DNA from 2 places in the Acidocella sp. C78 genome. Region 2 is predicted to be linked to the other one. Evidence: riboswitches for the same ligand, from Rfam matches in the RefSeq annotation. Region 2 holds a riboswitch; the other holds the start of a gene.
What was found. A riboswitch is a leader RNA that binds a small molecule or an ion and turns the genes downstream of it on or off. The one in region 2 is predicted to bind thiamine pyrophosphate.
Positions count from the first base shown of each region.

Region 1: it holds a riboswitch for thiamine pyrophosphate, as region 2 does, so the genes downstream of both, thiC (phosphomethylpyrimidine synthase ThiC) here and thiC (phosphomethylpyrimidine synthase ThiC) in region 2, are expected to answer to the same signal.

Region 1 is NZ_CAJQZK010000001.1:382,535-390,412, reverse strand. Features, by position in the region: gene ACIDOCELLA78_RS98700 (lytic transglycosylase domain-containing protein) at 1-856, opposite strand, end outside; gene ACIDOCELLA78_RS98695 (DsbA family oxidoreductase) at 899-1,564, opposite strand; gene ACIDOCELLA78_RS98690 (bifunctional diguanylate cyclase/phosphodiesterase) at 1,644-3,422, opposite strand; TPP riboswitch at 3,850-3,954, shown strand; gene thiC (phosphomethylpyrimidine synthase ThiC) at 3,997-5,817, shown strand; gene thiO (glycine oxidase ThiO) at 5,822-6,943, shown strand; gene thiS (sulfur carrier protein ThiS) at 6,940-7,146, shown strand; gene ACIDOCELLA78_RS98670 (thiazole synthase) at 7,148-7,878, shown strand, end outside.
Region 2 is NZ_CAJQZK010000060.1:380,451-388,328, forward strand. Features, by position in the region: gene ACIDOCELLA78_RS82335 (MBL fold metallo-hydrolase) at 1-592, shown strand, start outside; gene ACIDOCELLA78_RS82340 (YeeE/YedE family protein) at 611-1,048, shown strand; gene ACIDOCELLA78_RS82345 (DUF6691 family protein) at 1,048-1,512, shown strand; gene ACIDOCELLA78_RS82350 (metalloregulator ArsR/SmtB family transcription factor) at 1,461-1,868, opposite strand; gene ACIDOCELLA78_RS82355 (thiazole synthase) at 2,048-2,815, opposite strand; gene thiS (sulfur carrier protein ThiS) at 2,817-3,023, opposite strand; gene thiO (glycine oxidase ThiO) at 3,020-4,141, opposite strand; gene thiC (phosphomethylpyrimidine synthase ThiC) at 4,146-5,966, opposite strand; TPP riboswitch at 6,009-6,113, opposite strand; gene ACIDOCELLA78_RS82375 (bifunctional diguanylate cyclase/phosphodiesterase) at 6,541-7,878, shown strand, end outside.

The sequences.
Region 1 (7,878 bases), on a different contig from region 2:
CCCCGTGCGGGCCATCCGGCAGCAGCAGCGAGGCCGGGGTGGATGCCGGCAGGCGACGAGCCGGTGCCAGGCGATGGATGCCCAGCGCCTGCCAGCGGCCCAGGGGCAGCGAGTGGTCGCGACCAGCCAGTGCGGTGTCGAAATGCTGTGGGATCAGCACGGGCTCGCTCGATGGCAGGCCGAGCCGCCAGTGCGACTTGTGCATGTAATTGGCGATCGATGCCATTGTGTCTGGCACGCTGGTCCAGATATTTGGTTGGCCATGGCCTGAATAACTGACTGCGGTACTGAGATAGATGCTCGGCATGAATTGCGGTTGCCCCATGGCGCCGGCCCATGAGCCGCGCAACTCGGGAAGGCGGATGTCGCCGCGGGAGACGATGCGCATCGCGGCGATGGCCTCGCGGCTGAAATAGGCGCTGTTCTTGTACCAGGCGAGCGTGGCGAGGGAGTCGATCACGTTGAAATCGCCCTGATAATGGCCGAAATCGGTTTCGATCCCCCAGATGCCCATGATCGGCGCGGCGGCGACGCCAAAGCGGGACCGGAGCCGATCGAGAATGACCCGATGCTCGGCGAAGGCCGCCCTTCCCGCGGCCACGCGGGTTTGGGTGACCACGCGGGCGCTGTATTGCGCCCAGGTCAGGGTGAATTCAGGCTGATGGGTTTCATGTCGTATCACCTCCCGGTTCGGCTTCAGACCGGACAGGGCGGCGACGGCGATATGGGACGGAACACCTTCCCGACGCGCCCGGCCTTCGAGTTCGTGGATGAAATCTTCAAAACCGGCCGCGCGGGCCGGCCGAATCAGGGCGGGAGTAGACGGTAGCGCGGCGAGCAGGAGACGACGTTTCATCCCCTCGTTCTGCCACGCCCCGCGTCGTCGCGGAAGGGAGGTTCAGGCTCCCTCAACATCGGCTACCGCGAGTTCAATCAGGCGTTCCAGAATATCCGGCTCCTGCGCGCCGGCAATCGCGGCCTGACCATCGATGATGAAACAGGGAACGCCGTTGATGCCGAGGCGATGGACAAACAGATTGTCGGCATGGATCTGCTCGATCGCCCGGTCGCTCGCGAGAAAGGCGGCGGTCTCATTGTGCCTCAAGCCATTTGCCTCACCGATGGCGGCAAGAGCGTCGGGGTTGCCGATGTCGAGGCCCGCCGAGAAATAGGCCTGGAAAATGTCCAGAACCAGCCCTTCCGCCGCTACGCCACGCTCAAGGGCGAGGCGGACGAGGCGATGGGCATCGACGGTGCTCGGCGCGCGGGCGATCCGGGGAAAGGCGAGGTCAAGACCGTCTTCGGCAGCGATGCTGGAAATGGCGGCATGAAACCGCCGCGCGCGATCTTCGTCGCCGAATTTGCGCGCAGTGTAATCGGCGCGGCTTATTCCGCTGCGGGGCATGTCCGGATTGAGAAGAAACGGCCGCCATACTGGCGTGAGCGGCAGATCGGGGCGGCTCTGGCGCAGACGCTGAAAACGGTGAATGCCAAGATAGCACCAAGGACAGACGAAATCGAAAACGATCTCGACGGTCACCCTCGGCGGGCGAGGCAGAGCCATATTCATGGCTAATCAGACTAGCCGATGCGTCCCGGCAGGCAAAGCGAAAAGGTATCGACGGCCCGAGGGAGTTTTGGGATCATTGAAGGGTGATGGTGCGGCACGGCGGGCGCATCGCGTCCGTAATCGCGCTATATGTGGAAATCGGCGATGGCCGGCCAAACAGGTAGCCCTGAATTTCGTCGGCTCCGCAATCCCTCAGTATGTCCGCCTGCCGCTCGGTTTCCACACCTTCCACCACCACCGGCAGGCGCAACCCGCGCCCGAGGCCGAGGACGGCATTGACGATGGCGAGCGATTCGGATTCTTCTGCCAGGTCACGAACAAAGCTGCGATCGATCTTGAGCTTGTTGAAGGGAAAGGCTCGAAGCGTTGCGAGTGAAGAATAGCCGGTGCCGAAATCATCGATCGAGATGCCGACGCCGAGAGCCTTGATCCTCTGCAACGTATCCACCGCCCGCTCGAAATTGCGAATCAGCATCGATTCGGTAACCTCGATTTCGAGTCGGGACGGCGGCAGGCCAGTCTCGCGCAGAATGTCGGTAATGATCGCGGCGAGATCGCCGTGCTGGATCTGTATGGGCGAAACGTTCACCGCGACGGTCAGCGGCGCCGACCACCGCGCAGCTTCGGCACAGGCTTCACGCAAAACCCAGGTTCCGAACTCCTCCATCAGGCCGATCGACTCTGCGAGGCCGATGAAAAGGTCGGGCGCAACCGGTCCGTGGACCGGGCTGTTCCAGCGCAGCAACGCCTCGAACCCGCTGCATAAGGCGGTGCGCATGCAGATCATCGGCTGATAGACCAGCGACAGTTCCCGGTGTTGGAGGGCCAGCCTGAGATCTTGTTCGAGTACGCGCCGCTTCTGCCATTCCGACTGGATCGTGGCGTCGTAAAAAGTAAGGCTGTTGGGCCTTTCCTTTTTGATGACATGCAGCGCCTGGCTGCTATGGGCGAGCAGCGTGCTGGAGGTCATGCCATCGAAGGGATGCAACGCGATGCCCACTGACGCGGAAATGGCGATCTCGCGACCATCGGACAGAGTGATCGGCTCGGCGATGGCGCGCAACAGCCGGCGCGCCAGCGCTTCGACCGCCTCCGGCTCCTCGCAGCCGGCTTCGACCACCACGAACTCGTCGCCGCCGATGCGGGCGACAAGATCCGTTTCGCGGACCTGACGGCTGATCCGTGCCGCGACCTCGCGCAACACGCCGTCAGCCGCCATATGGCCGAACAGATCGTTGATGCCCTTGAAATCATCGATATCAAAGGTCAGCAGCGCGACGTTTTCACGGCGGCGGCGCGCCTCGGCAAGCACCTGGTCGAGCCGCTCGAGCAGATGGCCGCGATTGATCAGGCTGGTCAGCGGATCATGCGAGGTCATGAACCGGATCCGCTCGAGCGCCAGCTTGCGGTCGGTGATTTCCTGGCAGAACCCGCGTATGGCGACCACGGCGCCGGCGGAGCCGGTTTCGGGTCGCATGTCGATCCAGAACCAGCGCCGCGCCCCCTCGCCGCAGCCATCGAGTCGGACTTCCACTGCGGCCGGCTCGCCGGTTTCGACAATCGTCGCAAAGGTCGCAAGGAAGGTGGCGCGGTCAGCTTCGTCCATCTGGCTGGTGAGCGTATCTTCATGCGGGACGAACGATGCGGGATCGGTGCCGAATAATTCGTGCATGTCGGCCGACCATGTCGCGCGACGATCCTTGACGGCGATCCGCCAGTTCCCGATCCGGGCAATGCGATGAACGGTCTGCAGATCATCAAGCGCCTGGCGGGCACAACCGATCGAGCGTTGCGCGACGTCGAGGGCGAGGCCTGCAACGCGATTGAATTTCTGCACGGCGGGATGCGCCATCCCCGCAGGCAGATCGCGGGCAAGATCTGCCGTGGCCTGGGCCAATGCCGCGCGAAGCTGGTCGACTTCGGTGGGATCGAAGGTGGTGCAAGCCGCTTCCCGCTCTGTCATGACAGCGGCCTCAGGGACGTTTGGGGAAACGGAAGCCGGCGCGGCATCGTGACCAGTCCAAACCCGATCCGACCCAGAACGACCGCAAGGTCTGGCGGATGTCCGGCCGCAGCAAGGGCCCGGGCCCGTGCATCAGGCCCGACGCGGCGGAGGCTGGGGTGCCGGATGGGGGCCGGGGCAGAACCGTTCATGTCGATCCTCGGTCTCCGTGATGCCAAAATTCATGAAGACATATAGCCCGAAAAGGTGAACAAAACGTTTCGGATTCCGACAGGTCGGTAGCGCACTTGACTTGCGACGCCGCTAGACCCATCGTGATAGGACCGAGGGGTGCGCCCGCAGGCGCTGAGAGCTGGATGTCCGGCAACCCTTTGAACCTGATCCGGGTTACGCCGGCGGAGGGACGGGATCAAACAGACCGAACCACACGCCCCAGCGTCGCCCCTGTTCCGAGGAGCGCGCCATGAATGTCCAGACCAAGCCTGCCAGCGTCACGACCGGCCCGATCGCCGGCTCGCGCAAGGTGTTTACCTCCCCCGACGGGCGGCCAGACATCGCCGTGCCGTTCCGTGAGATCGATCTGCATCCGAGCGCGGGAGAAGCGCCGTTCCGGCTCTATGACACGTCGGGCCCGTTCACCGACCCGCATTTCAGCCTCGATCTCGACAACGGCTTGCCGCAGGTTCGCGGCGCCTGGATCGAACGGCGCGGCTTCGATTCTGTTGCCGGCCGGGCGGTGAAACCGGAGGATAACGGATTCGCGGCGGCGGACCGGCTGGTGCCCCCCTGCCCCGCAGGGCGGCGCGTGTTCGCCGGCAAGGACGGCGCGCTGGTGACGCAATATGAATACGCGCGGGCCGGAATCGTCACCGAGGAGATGATCTATGTCGCGCATCGCGAAAATCTCGGCCGGGCGAAGGCCGCCGAGGGGGCTGCGGCGCGGCGGGCGGATGGCGAGCGGTTCGGCGCGGCGATCCCCGAATTCGTGACGCCGGAATTCGTGCGTAGCGAGATTGCCGCCGGAAGGGCGATCATTCCGGCGAACATCAACCACCCCGAGCTGGAGCCGGTGATCATCGGCCGCAACTTCCTGGTGAAGATCAACGCCAATATCGGCAATTCGGCGGTCACCTCCGGAGCCGCGGAAGAGGTCGAGAAGCTGGTCTGGGCGATCCGCTGGGGGGCGGATACGGTGATGGACCTCTCGACCGGGCGGAACATCCACAACATTCGCTCCTGGATCATGCGCAACTCGCCGGTGCCGATCGGCACCGTGCCGATCTACCAGGCGCTGGAAAAGGTCGGCGGCGATCCCGACAAGCTCGACTGGGAGGTGTTCCGCGACACGCTGATCGAGCAGGCCGAACAGGGCGTGGACTATTTCACCATCCATGCCGGGGTGCGGCTTGCCCATGTGCCGCTGACGGCCAAGCGGGTGACCGGCATTGTCTCGCGCGGCGGCTCGATCATGGCGCGCTGGTGCCTCGCGCATCACCGCGAGAGCTTCCTTTATGAGAAGTTCGACGAAATCTGCGACATCATGCGCAAGTATGACGTGTCGTTCTCGCTGGGTGACGGGCTGCGGCCCGGCTCGATTGCCGATGCCAATGACGCGGCGCAGTTCGCCGAGCTGGAGACGCTGGGCGAGCTGACCAAGATCGCCTGGGCCAAGGGCTGCCAGGTGATGATCGAGGGCCCCGGCCATGTGCCGATGCACAAGATCAAGGAGAACATGGAGAAGCAGCTCGAAGTCTGCCACGAGGCCCCGTTCTACACGCTCGGGCCGCTGACCACCGACATAGCACCCGGCTACGATCACATCACCTCGGCGATCGGGGCCGCGATGATCGGCTGGTTCGGCACCGCCATGCTCTGCTACGTGACGCCGAAGGAACATCTCGGCCTGCCGAACCGCGACGACGTGAAGACCGGGGTGATCACCTACCGCCTCGCGGCGCATGCGGCGGATCTCGCCAAGGGGCATCCGGCGGCGAAGCTGCGCGACGACGCGGTGAGCCGGGCGCGGTTCGAATTCCGCTGGGAAGACCAGTTCAATCTCGGCCTCGACCCCGACACGGCGCGCGCGTTCCACGACGAGACGATGCCCAAGGAAGCGCACAAGGTCGCGCATTTCTGCTCGATGTGCGGGCCGAAATTCTGCTCGATGAAAATCACCCAGGACATCCGCGACGAGGTGGCGCGCGATGAGGGGCTGGCACAGAAGGCGGCCGAGTTCCGCGATGGCGGCAGCCGCATCTATGTCGAGGATCAGGCGGCGGAGTGAAGCCATGAAGGTCGCCATCATCGGCGGCGGCATCATCGGGCTCGCCCTGGGCTGGCGCCTCGCGCAGCGCGGCGCCGAAGCCACGGTATTCGAGCGCGATGCGATCGGCCGCGGCGCCAGCTACGCCGCGGCCGGAATGCTCGCCGCCGGCTGCGAGGCGGAGCCGGGCGAACAGGCGCTCGGGGTGCTCAACCACAAATCGCTGGCGCTGTGGCCGGATTTCGCGGCTGAACTCGAGGCGGCCTCCGGCATGCAGGTGGGGCTGCGGCGCGAGGGCACGATACTGATCGCCCTCAACCGCGACGATGCGGCGAAGCTGCGGCACGACATGGAATTCCAGAAACGCCAGGGCATCGACCTCGAATGGCTGACGCCGGTCGAGGCGCGCGCGCGCGAGCCCTATCTCGCGCCGCAACTGGCCGGGGCGGTGTTCTCGCCAGATGACATCCAGGTCGACAACCGGGCGGCAACGATGGCGCTGGGCGAGGCCTTCCGCCGCGCCGGCGGGGTGCTGCGCGAGCGGCTGCCGGTGCTGCGGATCGAGACCGACGGCGCCCGCGCCCGCGGCGTGGTGACCGCCGAGGGCATCCACGAGGCCGATGTGGTCGTGCTGGCGGCGGGGGCCTGGTCTGGCACGTTCGACGTGCCGGTGCCGCTGCCCCCGGTTCGCCCGATCAAGGGGCAGATGCTCTCGGTGCAGATGGACCCGGAAGCCCCCCTGCTGCGCCATGTGATCTGGGCGCCACGGGCCTATCTGGTGCCGCGGCGGAGCGGGCTGCTCATCGTCGGGGCAACCGTCGAGGAGCGCGGGTTCGATGGCGCGATAACGGCTGGCGGGCTTTATTCGCTGCTCGATGGCGCCTGGCGCGCCGTGCCGGGGATCGAGGAGCTCGACCTGGTGGAGACCTGGGTCGGTTTCCGGCCCGGCTCGCGCGACGATGCGCCTGTGCTCGGGCCGAGCGCCCTTCCCGGCCTAATGTTCTGCACCGGGCATCACCGCAACGGAATTCTGCTCACCCCGGTCACCGCCGCAGCGATGGCGGCGACAATCCTTGAGCAGAGGCTGGATCCGCGCATTGCCCCGTTCGATATCGGGCGGTTCGCGCGGGTGAGGAGTGCGGCATGAATCGCGAAGAAATCAGGGTAAACGGCACCTTCGAGCCGATTGCGGCGAGCATTGCCGCTTTGCTGGAGGCAAAGGGGCTGCACGAAACCAAAGGTCTGGCGGTGGCGCTCAACGCTTCCGTGGTGCCGCGGGCGTCCTGGGCGCGTACGCGGCTGGTGCCGGGCGACGAGGTCGAGATTGTCCGTGCGGTCGGAGGAGGCTGAGATGAACGCTTTCGAGATCGCGGGCGTCGCGCTCGGCTCGCGCCTGTTCATGGGCAGCAGCGCCTATCCCAACCAGCAGGTGCTGCTCGATGCGCTGGATGCGGCGGAACCTTCGCTGGTCACCGTGGCGATCAGGCGGATCAGCCTCGATGCCTATGGCGGATCACTGCTCGATGCGCTGGGCGGGCGCTATCGGCTGCTGCCGAACACCGCCGGCTGCTCGACCGTGCGCGATGCGGTGCTGACCGCCGAACTCGCGCGCGAGGCGCTGGAGACGGACTGGATCAAGCTTGAAATCATCGGCGACCGGGAGACCCTGTATCCGGATGCCGAATTGCTGATCGAGGCGACAGGCGTGCTGGTGAAGGCCGGTTTCACTGTGCTGCCCTATTGCACTGACGATCCGATTCTCTGCCGCAAGCTGGCGGATCTGGGCGCGGCCGCGGTGATGCCGTTGGGCTCGCCGATCGGCTCCGGGCTCGGGATCGCCAATCCCTACAACATCGAGCGGATCTGCGCGCAGAGTGCGGTGCCGGTGGTGCTCGATGCCGGCATCGGCACCGCGTCGGACGCGACGCTGGCGATGGAACTCGGCTGCGATGCCGTGCTGCTGAATACCGCGATTGCCCGGGCGCATGACCCGGTGCGGATGGCGGCGGCGATGCGGGCAGCGGTCGAGGCCGGATTCGGCGCCCGCGGCGCCGGCCGGATTCCGAAACGGCTGCGGGCCGA
Region 2 (7,878 bases):
CGGGATTGGCGATCATATCGCGCCGGTGCAGGCCAATTTCGCCGATATCTTCGATCTCGGTCCCGATTTTCCCATTGACGGAAGCCAGTTCAACCACCTGTTTCGCGATGGCGAACGCTTCGCGGTCGGCATGATCGAGGCCGAGGCGATCTATACGCCCGGCCACACGCCGGCCTGCATGTCCTATCATGTGGGTGACGCCGTCTTTGTGGGCGACACGTTGTTCCAGCCCGATTATGGCACCGCGCGCTGCGATTTCCCCGGTGGCGATGCGCACGCGCTCTATCGCTCGGTTCACCGGCTCTATGCGCTGCCGGGCGAAACCCGGGTCTTCACTGCGCATGACTACCAGCCCGGCGGGCGTGAGCCGCGATGGGAAAGCACGATTGCCGAGCAGAAGGCAGGGAACCTGCAAATCAACGCCGGCATCGGCGAGGAGCAATTCGTCGCCATGCGCGAGGCGCGGGATGCGACCCTCGCCGCCCCGGTTCTGATTCTGCCCTCTCTGCAGGTCAACATCCGCGGCGGTGATCTGCCGGCCCCCGCGCCGAACGGCCGGCGCTATCTGAAAATTCCGCTCAACACGCTCTGACCGCGAGGACCCGGCTGCATGCTGCTTCCAGCGCCTTTCCCCACGGGCTTCACCCCGCTGCCCGATCTCGCGGGCGGGCTGATGATCGGCGCCGCCGCCGCCATGCTCTGGCTCGGCATCGGCCGCATTGCCGGGATCACCGGAATCGCCGGAGACCTGATCCAGCGCTCCGGGCGGGACTGGCGGCTCGCCTTCATCTCCGGCCTGCTTCTGGCCGGCCTTCTCGCGCGGTCGTTTGGCGCCGCCCCGGCGATCCATGTCGCCGCCGGGCCGCCGGTGATGATCGGCGCCGGCCTGCTGGTCGGAATCGGCACCGCGCTCGGCGGCGGCTGCACCTCAGGCCACGGCGTCTGTGGTCTGGCCCGCGTTTCGCCGCGCTCGATTGTCGCGACACTCGTTTTCATGGCCGTCGCGGCGGTCGTGGTTTTCCTCACCCGTGACCTTGGAGCCGTATGATGCGCCGGCCCCTGATCGCTTTTGCCGCCGGCCTGCTCTTTGGTGGCGGGCTGCTGCTCTCGGATATGGTCGATCCCGCCAAGGTCCTCGGCTTCCTCAACATCGCCGGTCATTGGGATCCGAGCCTCGCCTTCGTCATGGCCGGCGGCGTTCTCGTCGCCGCGGCGGGGTTCGCATATGGCCGCCGCCGTGGCAGGCCATTGACTGGTGGGAGCTTTCCAGTGCTGCGGCGCAGCGGAATCACCCTTCGCCTTGCCGGTGGCGCTGCGATTTTCGGGATTGGCTGGGGAATGGCCGGGCTATGCCCCGGACCGGCCATCACCGCGCTTGCGCTCGATCCTTTGGCCCTCTGGCCATTCGTGATCGCAATGTTCGCCGGGATATGGATCGTCCGCTTGCTGGATGCCGCGCGTCAGTCGCAGCCGCCCACCTTGTCCATGCCCGCCGTGCAAAACAGGCGGTAGATCAATCCCACCACATCGCGCGCCGCATCGCTGCCCAACGCGTAATAGATCGTCCGCGAATCGCGACGGGTCGTAACCAGCCCGTCCTGTCGCAACCGTGCGAGCTGCTGCGACAGATGCGCCTGGCGGATGCCGAGTTCCCGCTCGAGCTGCCCCACCGAGGCTTCACCATGGGTAAGGTGACACAGAACCATCAACCGGTGAGGATTGGCGATGCACCGCAGAAACTGCGCCGCCATCGTCGCGTTGCGCATCATCGCGTCGAGTTCAATCTCGGTTTCGCTATCAACCGCCATCGTTTTCAGTTCGCCAGTCCGCAGCAAACCGTCTGCTGCCAGGGGCGCATGCTGACCCATTTCTTTGTCCCCGTAACCAAACTCTCTTTATCTGGACAGACTATGATCCGTTCGGTGATGATTTGGCAATATCAAAGGCCTTTCCGCGCGCGGGCAAAATGAACGCGCCAAGGGGGCGCGCGGGCGGCGCAACTCACGCTCCCGCGCTTGAAAGAGCCGGTACGGCGCCAGCCTGACCTTCACGCCCCAATCAGACCCAGTTCCGGGCTCGAGGCTTCGGCCCGCAGCCGTTTCGGAATCCGGCCGGCGCCGCGGGCGCCGAATCCGGCCTCGACCGCTGCCCGCATCGCCGCCGCCATCCGCACCGGGTCATGCGCCCGGGCAATCGCGGTATTCAGCAGCACGGCATCGCAGCCGAGTTCCATCGCCAGCGTCGCGTCCGACGCGGTGCCGATGCCGGCATCGAGCACCACCGGCACCGCACTCTGCGCGCAGATCCGCTCGATGTTGTAGGGATTGGCGATCCCGAGCCCGGAGCCGATCGGCGAGCCCAACGGCATCACCGCGGCCGCGCCCAGATCCGCCAGCTTGCGGCAGAGAATCGGATCGTCAGTGCAATAGGGCAGCACAGTGAAACCGGCCTTCACCAGCACGCCTGTCGCCTCGATCAGCAATTCGGCATCCGGATACAGGGTCTCCCGGTCGCCGATGATTTCAAGCTTGATCCAGTCCGTCTCCAGCGCCTCGCGCGCGAGTTCGGCGGTCAGCACCGCATCGCGCACGGTCGAGCAGCCGGCGGTGTTCGGCAGCAGCCGATAGCGCCCGCCCAGCGCATCGAGCAGTGATCCGCCATAGGCATCGAGGCTGATCCGCCTGATCGCCACGGTGACCAGCGAAGGTTCCGCCGCATCCAGCGCATCGAGCAGCACCTGCTGGTTGGGATAGGCGCTGCTGCCCATGAACAGGCGCGAGCCGAGCGCGACGCCCGCGATCTCGAAAGCGTTCATCTCAGCCTCCTCCGACCGCACGGACAATCTCGACCTCGTCGCCCGGCACCAGCCGCGTACGCGCCCAGGACGCCCGCGGCACCACGGAAGCGTTGAGCGCCACCGCCAGACCTTTGGTTTCGTGCAGCCCCTTTGCCTCCAGCAAAGCGGCAATGCTCGCCGCAATCGGCTCGAAGGTGCCGTTTACCCTGATTTCTTCGCGATTCATGCCGCACTCCTCACCCGCGCGAACCGCCCGATATCGAACGGGGCAATGCGCGGATCCAGCCTCTGCTCAAGGATTGTCGCCGCCATCGCTGCGGCGGTGACCGGGGTGAGCAGAATTCCGTTGCGGTGATGCCCGGTGCAGAACATTAGGCCGGGAAGGGCGCTCGGCCCGAGCACAGGCGCATCGTCGCGCGAGCCGGGCCGGAAACCGACCCAGGTCTCCACCAGGTCGAGCTCCTCGATCCCCGGCACGGCGCGCCAGGCGCCATCGAGCAGCGAATAAAGCCCGCCAGCCGTTATCGCGCCATCGAACCCGCGCTCCTCGACGGTTGCCCCGACGATGAGCAGCCCGCTCCGCCGCGGCACCAGATAGGCCCGTGGCGCCCAGATCACATGGCGCAGCAGGGGGGCTTCCGGGTCCATCTGCACCGAGAGCATCTGCCCCTTGATCGGGCGAACCGGGGGCAGCGGCACCGGCACGTCGAACGTGCCAGACCAGGCCCCCGCCGCCAGCACGACCACATCGGCCTCGTGGATGCCCTCGGCGGTCACCACGCCGCGGGCGCGGGCGCCGTCGGTCTCGATCCGCAGCACCGGCAGCCGCTCGCGCAGCACCCCGCCGGCGCGGCGGAAGGCCTCGCCCAGCGCCATCGTTGCCGCCCGGTTGTCGACCTGGATGTCATCTGGCGAGAACACCGCCCCGGCCAGTTGCGGCGCGAGATAGGGCTCGCGCGCGCGCGCCTCGACCGGCGTCAGCCATTCGAGGTCGATGCCCTGGCGTTTCTGGAATTCCATGTCGTGCCGCAGCTTCGCCGCATCGTCGCGGTTGAGGGCGATCAGTATCGTGCCCTCGCGCCGCAGCCCCACCTGCATGCCGGAGGCCGCCTCGAGTTCAGCCGCGAAATCCGGCCACAGCGCCAGCGATTTGTGGTTGAGCACCCCGAGCGCCTGTTCGCCCGGCTCCGCCTCGCAGCCGGCGGCGAGCATTCCGGCCGCGGCGTAGCTGGCGCCGCGGCCGATCGCATCGCGCTCGAATACCGTGGCTTCGGCGCCGCGCTGCGCGAGGCGCCAGCCCAGGGCGAGCCCGATGATGCCGCCGCCGATGATGGCGACCTTCATGGCTTCACTCCGCCGCCTGATCCTCGACATAGATGCGGCTGCCGCCATCGCGGAACTCGGCCGCCTTCTGTGCCAGCCCCTCATCGCGCGCCACCTCGTCGCGGATGTCCTGGGTGATTTTCATCGAGCAGAATTTCGGCCCGCACATCGAGCAGAAATGCGCGACCTTGTGCGCTTCCTTGGGCATCGTCTCGTCGTGGAACGCGCGCGCCGTGTCGGGGTCGAGGCCGAGATTGAACTGGTCTTCCCAGCGGAATTCGAACCGCGCCCGGCTCACCGCGTCGTCGCGCAGCTTCGCCGCCGGATGCCCCTTGGCGAGATCCGCCGCATGCGCCGCGAGGCGGTAGGTGATCACCCCGGTCTTCACGTCGTCGCGGTTCGGCAGGCCGAGATGTTCCTTCGGCGTCACGTAGCAGAGCATGGCGGTGCCGAACCAGCCGATCATCGCGGCCCCGATCGCCGAGGTGATGTGATCGTAGCCGGGTGCTATGTCGGTGGTCAGCGGCCCGAGCGTGTAGAACGGGGCCTCGTGGCAGACTTCGAGCTGCTTCTCCATGTTCTCCTTGATCTTGTGCATCGGCACATGGCCGGGGCCCTCGATCATCACCTGGCAGCCCTTGGCCCAGGCGATCTTGGTCAGCTCGCCCAGCGTCTCCAGCTCGGCGAACTGCGCCGCGTCATTGGCATCGGCAATCGAGCCGGGCCGCAGCCCGTCACCCAGCGAGAACGACACGTCATACTTGCGCATGATGTCGCAGATTTCGTCGAACTTCTCATAAAGGAAGCTCTCGCGGTGATGCGCGAGGCACCAGCGCGCCATGATCGAGCCGCCGCGCGAGACAATGCCGGTCACCCGCTTGGCCGTCAGCGGCACATGGGCAAGCCGCACCCCGGCATGGATGGTGAAATAGTCCACGCCCTGTTCGGCCTGCTCGATCAGCGTGTCGCGGAACACCTCCCAGTCGAGCTTGTCGGGATCGCCGCCGACCTTTTCCAGCGCCTGGTAGATCGGCACGGTGCCGATCGGCACCGGCGAGTTGCGCATGATCCAGGAGCGAATGTTGTGGATGTTCCGCCCGGTCGAGAGGTCCATCACCGTATCCGCCCCCCAGCGGATCGCCCAGACCAGCTTCTCGACCTCTTCCGCGGCTCCGGAGGTGACCGCCGAATTGCCGATATTGGCGTTGATCTTCACCAGGAAGTTGCGGCCGATGATCACCGGCTCCAGCTCGGGGTGGTTGATGTTCGCCGGAATGATCGCCCTTCCGGCGGCAATCTCGCTACGCACGAATTCCGGCGTCACGAATTCGGGGATCGCCGCGCCGAACCGCTCGCCATCCGCCCGCCGCGCCGCAGCCCCCTCGGCGGCCTTCGCCCGGCCGAGATTTTCGCGATGCGCGACATAGATCATCTCCTCGGTGACGATTCCGGCCCGCGCGTATTCATATTGCGTCACCAGCGCGCCGTCCTTGCCGGCGAACACGCGCCGCCCTGCGGGGCAGGGGGGCACCAGCCGGTCCGCCGCCGCGAATCCGTTATCCTCCGGTTTCACCGCCCGGCCGGCAACAGAATCGAAGCCGCGCCGTTCGATCCAGGCGCCGCGAACCTGCGGCAAGCCGTTGTCGAGATCGAGGCTGAAATGCGGGTCGGTGAACGGGCCCGACGTGTCATAGAGCCGGAACGGCGCTTCTCCCGCGCTCGGATGCAGATCGATCTCACGGAACGGCACGGCGATGTCTGGCCGCCCGTCGGGGGAGGTAAACACCTTGCGCGAGCCGGCGATCGGGCCGGTCGTGACGCTGGCAGGCTTGGTCTGGACATTCATGGCGCGCTCCTCGGAACAGGGGCGACGCTGGGGCGTGTGGTTCGGTCTGTTTGATCCCGTCCCTCCGCCGGCGTAACCCGGATCAGGTTCAAAGGGTTGCCGGACATCCAGCTCTCAGCGCCTGCGGGCGCACCCCTCGGTCCTATCACGATGGGTCTAGCGGCGTCGCAAGTCAAGTGCGCTACCGACCTGTCGGAATCCGAAACGTTTTGTTCACCTTTTCGGGCTATATGTCTTCATGAATTTTGGCATCACGGAGACCGAGGATCGACATGAACGGTTCTGCCCCGGCCCCCATCCGGCACCCCAGCCTCCGCCGCGTCGGGCCTGATGCACGGGCCCGGGCCCTTGCTGCGGCCGGACATCCGCCAGACCTTGCGGTCGTTCTGGGTCGGATCGGGTTTGGACTGGTCACGATGCCGCGCCGGCTTCCGTTTCCCCAAACGTCCCTGAGGCCGCTGTCATGACAGAGCGGGAAGCGGCTTGCACCACCTTCGATCCCACCGAAGTCGACCAGCTTCGCGCGGCATTGGCCCAGGCCACGGCAGATCTTGCCCGCGATCTGCCTGCGGGGATGGCGCATCCCGCCGTGCAGAAATTCAATCGCGTTGCAGGCCTCGCCCTCGACGTCGCGCAACGCTCGATCGGTTGTGCCCGCCAGGCGCTTGATGATCTGCAGACCGTTCATCGCATTGCCCGGATCGGGAACTGGCGGATCGCCGTCAAGGATCGTCGCGCGACATGGTCGGCCGACATGCACGAATTATTCGGCACCGATCCCGCATCGTTCGTCCCGCATGAAGATACGCTCACCAGCCAGATGGACGAAGCTGACCGCGCCACCTTCCTTGCGACCTTTGCGACGATTGTCGAAACCGGCGAGCCGGCCGCAGTGGAAGTCCGACTCGATGGCTGCGGCGAGGGGGCGCGGCGCTGGTTCTGGATCGACATGCGACCCGAAACCGGCTCCGCCGGCGCCGTGGTCGCCATACGCGGGTTCTGCCAGGAAATCACCGACCGCAAGCTGGCGCTCGAGCGGATCCGGTTCATGACCTCGCATGATCCGCTGACCAGCCTGATCAATCGCGGCCATCTGCTCGAGCGGCTCGACCAGGTGCTTGCCGAGGCGCGCCGCCGCCGTGAAAACGTCGCGCTGCTGACCTTTGATATCGATGATTTCAAGGGCATCAACGATCTGTTCGGCCATATGGCGGCTGACGGCGTGTTGCGCGAGGTCGCGGCACGGATCAGCCGTCAGGTCCGCGAAACGGATCTTGTCGCCCGCATCGGCGGCGACGAGTTCGTGGTGGTCGAAGCCGGCTGCGAGGAGCCGGAGGCGGTCGAAGCGCTGGCGCGCCGGCTGTTGCGCGCCATCGCCGAGCCGATCACTCTGTCCGATGGTCGCGAGATCGCCATTTCCGCGTCAGTGGGCATCGCGTTGCATCCCTTCGATGGCATGACCTCCAGCACGCTGCTCGCCCATAGCAGCCAGGCGCTGCATGTCATCAAAAAGGAAAGGCCCAACAGCCTTACTTTTTACGACGCCACGATCCAGTCGGAATGGCAGAAGCGGCGCGTACTCGAACAAGATCTCAGGCTGGCCCTCCAACACCGGGAACTGTCGCTGGTCTATCAGCCGATGATCTGCATGCGCACCGCCTTATGCAGCGGGTTCGAGGCGTTGCTGCGCTGGAACAGCCCGGTCCACGGACCGGTTGCGCCCGACCTTTTCATCGGCCTCGCAGAGTCGATCGGCCTGATGGAGGAGTTCGGAACCTGGGTTTTGCGTGAAGCCTGTGCCGAAGCTGCGCGGTGGTCGGCGCCGCTGACCGTCGCGGTGAACGTTTCGCCCATACAGATCCAGCACGGCGATCTCGCCGCGATCATTACCGACATTCTGCGCGAGACTGGC